DNA from 2 places in the Protofrankia sp. CiP1_Cm_nod2 genome. Region 2 is predicted to be linked to the other one. Evidence: riboswitches for the same ligand, from Rfam matches in the RefSeq annotation. Region 2 holds a riboswitch; the other holds the start of a gene.
The links. A riboswitch is a leader RNA that binds a small molecule or an ion and turns the genes downstream of it on or off. The one in region 2 is predicted to bind cobalamin.
Positions count from the first base shown of each region.

Region 1: another riboswitch for cobalamin. It lies ahead of NBW84_RS01680 (DUF7676 family protein); the one in region 2 lies ahead of NBW84_RS00735 (VWA domain-containing protein).

Region 1 is NZ_CAKKTL010000008.1:6,162-9,566, forward strand. Features, by position in the region: gene NBW84_RS01670 (superoxide dismutase) at 1-330, shown strand, start outside; gene NBW84_RS01675 (ArsR/SmtB family transcription factor) at 729-1,157, opposite strand; cobalamin riboswitch at 1,302-1,488, shown strand; gene NBW84_RS01680 (DUF7676 family protein) at 1,647-1,808, shown strand; gene NBW84_RS01685 (hypothetical protein) at 2,055-2,579, shown strand; gene NBW84_RS01690 (hypothetical protein) at 2,582-3,205, shown strand.
Region 2 is NZ_CAKKTL010000003.1:43,186-46,590, reverse strand. Features, by position in the region: gene NBW84_RS00735 (VWA domain-containing protein) at 1-1,790, opposite strand, end outside; cobalamin riboswitch at 1,894-2,019, opposite strand; gene NBW84_RS00730 (beta-ketoacyl synthase N-terminal-like domain-containing protein) at 2,233-3,405, opposite strand, start outside.

The sequences.
Region 1 (3,405 bases), on a different contig from region 2:
CTCGCCGACGCCGTGGCCAACGACTTCGGCTCGTTCGATGCGTTCAAGGCCCAGCTCACCGCCGCCACCAGCACGATCCAGGGCTCCGGCTGGGGTGTGCTGTCCTACGAGCCCGTCGCCGACCGGCTCCTGATCGAGCAGGTCTACGACCACCAGGGCAACGTCGGCGTCGGCAGCACCCCGCTGCTGGTCTTCGACGCCTGGGAGCACGCCTTCTACCTGCAGTACAAGAACGTCAAGGCCGACTACGTCACCGCCCTGTGGAACATCGTCAACTGGGCCGACGTCGCGGCCCGCCACACCGCGGCCCGGCAGTCCCGCCAGGGCTGACCCGGGTCGTGGCCGGCCGGCTGGTGACCATCGCTGCCGGCCGGCAGCGTCCCGGGCCGCGGGCCACCGCAGGGGCCACCTCGTCGGTACCGCCGGGCGCCTGTCGCCACCGGTACCGGTGAGGCCGCGGAACCCGGGGAGGCCGAGGAGGCGGCCAGGGCCGCGAAAAACGCACCACCGCCAGGCCGCGTCGCTGTACCGCGACGCGGCCTTCGCGCGGTTCTGGTGCGCGCGCACGGTGCCGCTGTCCGGCAGCGCGGTGTCGGCCGTCCTGCTGCCGATACCCGTCTTCCAGATCAGCGGGTCCGCGGCGTGGACGACAATACGTCACCGGCGGACGATGAGCAGACCCCCGAAAAAATGACGTCTCACCTCGGCAGGCTCACCGCGACAGACACTCAGCCCGTCGCCGGCGCCGGCGGATGCGGTTTCTCCTCGGAGCTGTCCGGGTGCACGGTGCCGTTGTGCGCGAGAACGGGGGCGGGATGGACGCCGTCCAGCAGGTCGACAATGCTGTTGTCACTGAGGGTGTAGCAGATGACACGTCCGTCCCGGTGCGGGGAGACCACGGCGTGGTAACGGAGAATGCGTAACGCCTGCGAGACCGCTGTGTCGTTCATGCCCACTCCGGCCGCCGGGCCGGAGACGGAGATCGGGCCGGCATGACGGACCGCGATCATGATCGCGAGGCGCCCCGGGTCCGCGAGTATCGCGAACCGTGCCGCCCAGTGCTGGATGCGGCCCCGGTCCGCCACCGCGCCTGCGGCATCGCAGGCCCGGTCGCCGTCGATCACCTTAGCCGGCCGGGCCGGCGCGATGCGGTGCATGGATCGCATACTCCCATCGACGGCCGCCGCCCACGCCTCACCCCTGCGTGGGGCAGCCCCCGTGGAGCAGCCCCCTGCGCGGCCCTGCCGCATAGTTGGCCATCTGCTCAGATGTCAATCCTTGTAGGTGTCCGGCCCGGATGGGTAGCCTGATCCGGCCGTGGTGTTCGGGAAGCCGGTGGAGTACCGGCGCGGCCCTCGCCACTGTGATCGGGAAGTCTTCGGCCTCGTCCGCGGCGCAGCGGAGGTCACTGGGCGTCACACGCCTGGGAAGGCCGGCCGGAGGCGCGGACCCGTCAGCCAGGAGACCGGCCACGGCACCGGAAAGACCCATTCCACGAGGTGCTGGAGAGGCGGTCGGTGTACGTGGTGCCCGCACGTGCCGTCATGTGTGCTGCCGGAGCTTGTACTACCAGAATCTGTACCGTCAGGATTCCCGGCGGACCGCGGGCGCAGGGTCGATATCGTCGGCGGCGGTCAGATTTTCAGATGACCGTGCTGCTCCCCGGCCCCTTCCTCACCGACAGCCAGCAGATACGCGCCGTCCCCGACTTCAGTCGGCTGGCCGCCTGGGAGCACCTGCGCGCCACCTCCCTCGGGCTCCCGCCCGACCCGCTCGACCGCACCGGCGCCGGTTTCCGGCATGACTGACCGGCCCACCTTCTTCTCCCACGCCTGTCCGCCGCCTCACGCAAGGCCCATGAGCACCCGGGCATGATTCGGATCATCCTTGTCGGATCATCCTTGTCGACGGTGCGCCGGGAAGCCGAGGCCTCCCATCAGCCCATAGTTATCACGGAGAGTGTTTCCATAGGTGGAAAGAGTTATTTAGTTGACGAAACGTGATTCATTTAGGTTATCCTAACTTAATAGTTAAGCCTTCCTGAAGGAGGATGCGTGTCCCGGCGAACAGCCCTTCTCGCGCTGCCCGTCTCCCTGCCGCTCGGCCTCACCGCCTGCTCCGACGACTCGACGACCGGCGCCACGACGACATCCCCGGGACACCCGGCCAGCACCTCGACCGCCTCCACCGCGGCGCCGGAGGGCGTGGTCGAGGCCACCGAAAGCTGGTATGAGGGCAACGACGGGCAACAGGTGCTCCGCAGGCCCGCCGCCGGCGAGACACACCACATCGAGATCATCCCCATCGAGGCGGCCACCGGCCGGATCGTGCCGAACGCACCGGTCACACTCGCGGTCGTCGACGACAAGGGCACGGCCGTGGACGAGAAGACGCTCAACTTCTGCTACGCCGAGTGCTTCCACCACACGGACAACTTCACAATCCCGCGGGACGGCAGCTACACGCTGCGCGCGACAGTCGGGATACCGACCTTCTTCCAGCACGGTGAGGAAGGTCATACGCCAGCGTTGGCCAGCGGCGCGACTGCCACCTTCACCGACGTCACGCTCAAGCACTGATCATGACCGATGGTGGAGGGACAGCTCCCGATCAGCTCATTTCCCTGGCCGCGGACACGCGACCCGTCCCGGCTCTGATCATCACCCAGGCCTCCCCACCCAACGGCGGAGTTCTGCCACGGTGGGCCCGTTTCCTCGCGGCCGGGATGATCCTCATCATCGGGTGGGCGGCGGCCGTCTGGACCGCCACCCACGTCACCGCCGACCCGGTCCTGCACACCGCCGCCCTGTTCGTCCATCTCGCCTCACTCGTGGCAGGGTTCGGCGCGGTCCTCGCCATCGACTTCTTCGCGCTGTTGTGGCTGTCCGGCCGGCGCAGCTTCCCGGACATCATCCGGGTGGCGGACGGCCTGCATCTGCTGATCTGGGCCGGGCTGGCGGGGCTCGTGCTCAGCGGTGTCCTGCTGCATCCCGACCTGTCCACGCCGATAACACGGGTGAAGATCGGGCTGGTGCTCCTCATCGCGCTCAACGGCCTGCATATCCAGGCGGTCCAGCACCGTCTGGAACGGTCCGCCACCGTTGCGTCCCGGATGCTCCTGGCCCGATCGGTGATCAGTAACCTGCTGTCCCAGGCCGGATGGTGGGGCGCGATGGGCATCGGCTATCTCAACAGCCAGACCTGACCGGTCGTCACGATAACCCGGGCCACGGCGGCCCGGGCCCGGAACAGGTTTCGGAACAGGTTTCGGGTGCCGCCTTCCACAGCGGGATCATGGCGGGGAAGCTGGACAGGGTGATCCCGGCGACGACGCCGAGCGGCTGGCGCAGCGAGTACACGTCGAGCGGGCCCGCGCCTTCGCCTATGTGTACTTCCTGAGATCCC
Region 2 (3,405 bases):
ACGACCTCGGCGTCGGCACCCCGGAAGGTGATCATTCCGATCCGGTCGCGGCGCTGGTAGGCGTCCAGGAGCAGGGAGAGCACGGCGGTGGTGACCGTGCGCATCCGGGCGCGGGCGGCCATGGAGCCGCTGGCGTCCACCACGAACAGCACCAGGTTGCCCTCGCGTCCCTCCCGGACGGCGCCGCGCCGGTCGGACGGCCGCAGCAGCAGCCCCGGCCCGTGGCGTCCGCGGGCCTGCTGCCAGGGCGCGGCGGCCCGCAGGGTCGCCGGCAGGTGCAGGCCAGGGGCCTCCGGCGAGGCGGTGACCACCGCGCCGTGGCGGGTACGGGCCCGGGAGCGCCGCCCGGCGGCGCCGAGACCGGTACCGACATCGGGGATCTCCAGGCGGCGGGGGCGGAACACCGGGCCGGGCGGGCCGGCGGGGTGTGCGCTGCCAGCGGCGTCCGCCCGTCCGCGCGACGGGTCGGGCTGCTCGTACCGGCTGTGCTCGGACGCGGTGGCCGGCCCGCCGGCGGGCCACGGTTCCGCGTCCGTCTCCGTCTGTTGCGTTTCCGCCCGGTGCAGGGGCTCCGATTCCGCCGGGCGCGGGGCCGGCAGGTCGCCGGCCGACGTGAACGGCGGCCCGGCACCGGTATTCTCGTCACTGTCGGTAGCGGCACCGCCGTTGCCGTGGCCGCCGGCGGATCCACCGCCGCCACCGCCGCCACTGCCTCCGCCGCCCCCGCCGCCGGCCGGTGGCGGTCCGTCAGGGTCGTCCGTGGGTGGCTCCCCGGTCTGTTCCAGGGCCTGTTCCAGAGCGTCGGCGAGGGTGTCCTCGTCCAGGCCGGGGGCGTCGAACGGGCCCCGGCGGCGCCGGTGTGGCAGGGCCAGGCGGGCGGCGCGGCGGATGTCGTCGGCGGTGACGCGCTCGCGGCCCTCCCAGGCGGCCAGCGCGATCGCGGTGCGGGCGGTGACCACGTCCGCGCGCATCCCGTCCACGTCGAAGGCGGCGCAGACCGCGGTGACCTGGCGCAACGCCGTCTCGGAGAGCTCCACGGCGGGCAGCCGGTCGCGGGCGGCGGCGATCCGGGCGGCGAGGGCGGCGTCCTGCTCCGCCCAGGCGGCGGCGAAGGCCCGCGGGCCGGCATCGTAGGCCAGCCGGCGGCGCACCACTTCGGCCCGCACCCGCGGGTCCCGGCTGGCGGCGACCTCGACGGTCAGCCCGAACCGGTCCAGCAGCTGCGGGCGCAGCTCACCCTCCTCCGGGTTCATCGTCCCGACCAGCAGGAACCGGGCGGCGTGGCGGACCGACACCCCGTCGCGTTCGACGTGGGCGACGCCGAGCGCGGCCGCGTCCAGCAGCAGGTCGACAAGATGATCGTGCAGGAGGTTGACCTCGTCGACGTAGAGCAGGCCGCGGTGGGCGGCGGCCAGCAGCCCGGGGCGCAGCGCCGTGACGCCTTCGGTGAGCGCCCGGTCGAGGTCGATCGCCCCGGTCACCCGGTCCTCCGAGGCGCCGACCGGCAGCTCCACCATCCGCGCCGCCCGGGTCACGGCGGGAGCCTCGGGTGGATGCGGGCCGTCCGGGCAGTCGGCGTCACCGGCGGCCGGGTCGCAGGCGAACCGGCAGCCGGCCACCACCGCCAGGGGCGGGAGCAGGGCGGTGAGCCCCCGTACCGCCGTCGACTTGGCGGTGCCCTTCTCCCCCCGGACGAGTACCCCGCCGATAGCCGGTGACACGGCGTTGAGGACGAGAGCGAGCCGCAGGTCGTCCATACCCACCACCGCGGACAGCGGGTAGGCCGTCATCGTGCTCCCGACCGTGCGCCGGGCACCGGCTGACGGGCGTGAACGGGCATGCCGCGGTCCTCCCTCGGGTTTCCTCGCCCTCGGTAACGGTGCGGACGGCCGAAGTATCCCGGCTCCCGGATCACCGCTCCCCCTCGGCCTTCCGGACGCCTACACGTCCGTGACACACGGTGAGGGTTCGCTCCCCGGTTACGGTGGCGGGACCGCGCCGGATTCCCACCGGCTTCCTCCACTGCCGTCGCCCACCCAGCATGGCACAACCCGCCACCACGCGGACCCCTTCACCCTGCCCGCACTCGCTTCAGGAGCACGCGGGCACCCGTGCCGCGCATGTCGGACGGGATGGCCGCGGGATGGGAGGCCGTCGGAGCTGAACCGCCGCGGCCGGTTGACCGCGGTCGCGATGTCGCCTCCCCCGCGACGTCGGTCACGGCGGTGTCGATCACGGAGTCGAGGTGAGGATGAGGCAGCTGTTGAACCCTCCGTAGCCGCGGGCGTTGATCATGATGACGTTCGTCGGCATTCCGCGTGGTTCTCCCGTGATCAGGTGCAGCCCGTATGCCGGGTCCGGATCGGTCAGGTTGCCCACCGGAGGGACCACGCCGTCCCGCATCGCCAGGAGCGCGGTCGCCACGTTGAGCGCCGGCGTCCCGGCGCACAGGCGCCCGACCAGGCTGTGCGGGGCCGTCACCGGCAGGTGGGCGAGGCGGTCACCGAAGACCTCGCCCAGGGCGCGTGCCTCCAGCAGGTCGTGCTCACGTGTTCCCATGCCGTCGGCGAAGACGACGTCGACGTTGCCGGGGGTCAGGCCGGCGTCGTCGAGCGCGCGTCGCATCGCCTGCACGAGGGGGTCCGGCCCGGGTGCCGGGCGCCGGTCGTGGTGGGCGTCGTGGGTGGCCGCGTAGCCGGCGATCCGTCCGTAGCCGCGGTGGCCGCGCTCGTGCGCCGCCGCGGCGTCCTCCACCACGAACAGGGCGCCGCCCTCGCCCGGCGCGTACCCGTCGGCATGCCGGGAGAAGGGCCGGTAGCCCTCCTCGGGACGGGTGCCCGCGGTCAGCATCCCGCTCGTGGCGTAGCAGGTCATCGCATACGGTGCGACCGCGGCCTCGGTGGCGCCCGCCACCACGGCGCGGGTCCCCCGCCGGATGGCCCGGCGGGCCTCGCCGAGGCAGTCCAGGCCGCCGGCCTCACCGGAGACGATCACTCCTGAGGGGCCTTTCAGCCCGTGGAGGATCGAGATCTGCCCGGTGCTGGCCGCGTAGAACCAGGCGATGGACTGGTAGGCCCCCACCGCCCGGCGGCCCTGGCTCCACAGCCGCCCGATTTCCCGCTGCCCGAACTCGTTGCCGCCGGAGCCGCTGGCCAGGATGGCCGCGGTGTCGTACGGATCGTGATCGGACGGCCGGTAGCCGGCGTCATCGAGGGCGAGGCCGGCGGCGGTCAGGGCCAGCCAGCTCCACCGGTCGGTCTGCACGATCAGCCGGGGGTCGAGATGATCCTCGGGCTGGAAGCCGTCCACCTCACCGGCCAGGACGGCGGCGGGCGCCGCGGTACCGGCCAGGACGGCGGCGGGCGTGGGGGTGGCGAAGCGGGTGACCGGGGCGACCTTGACCTC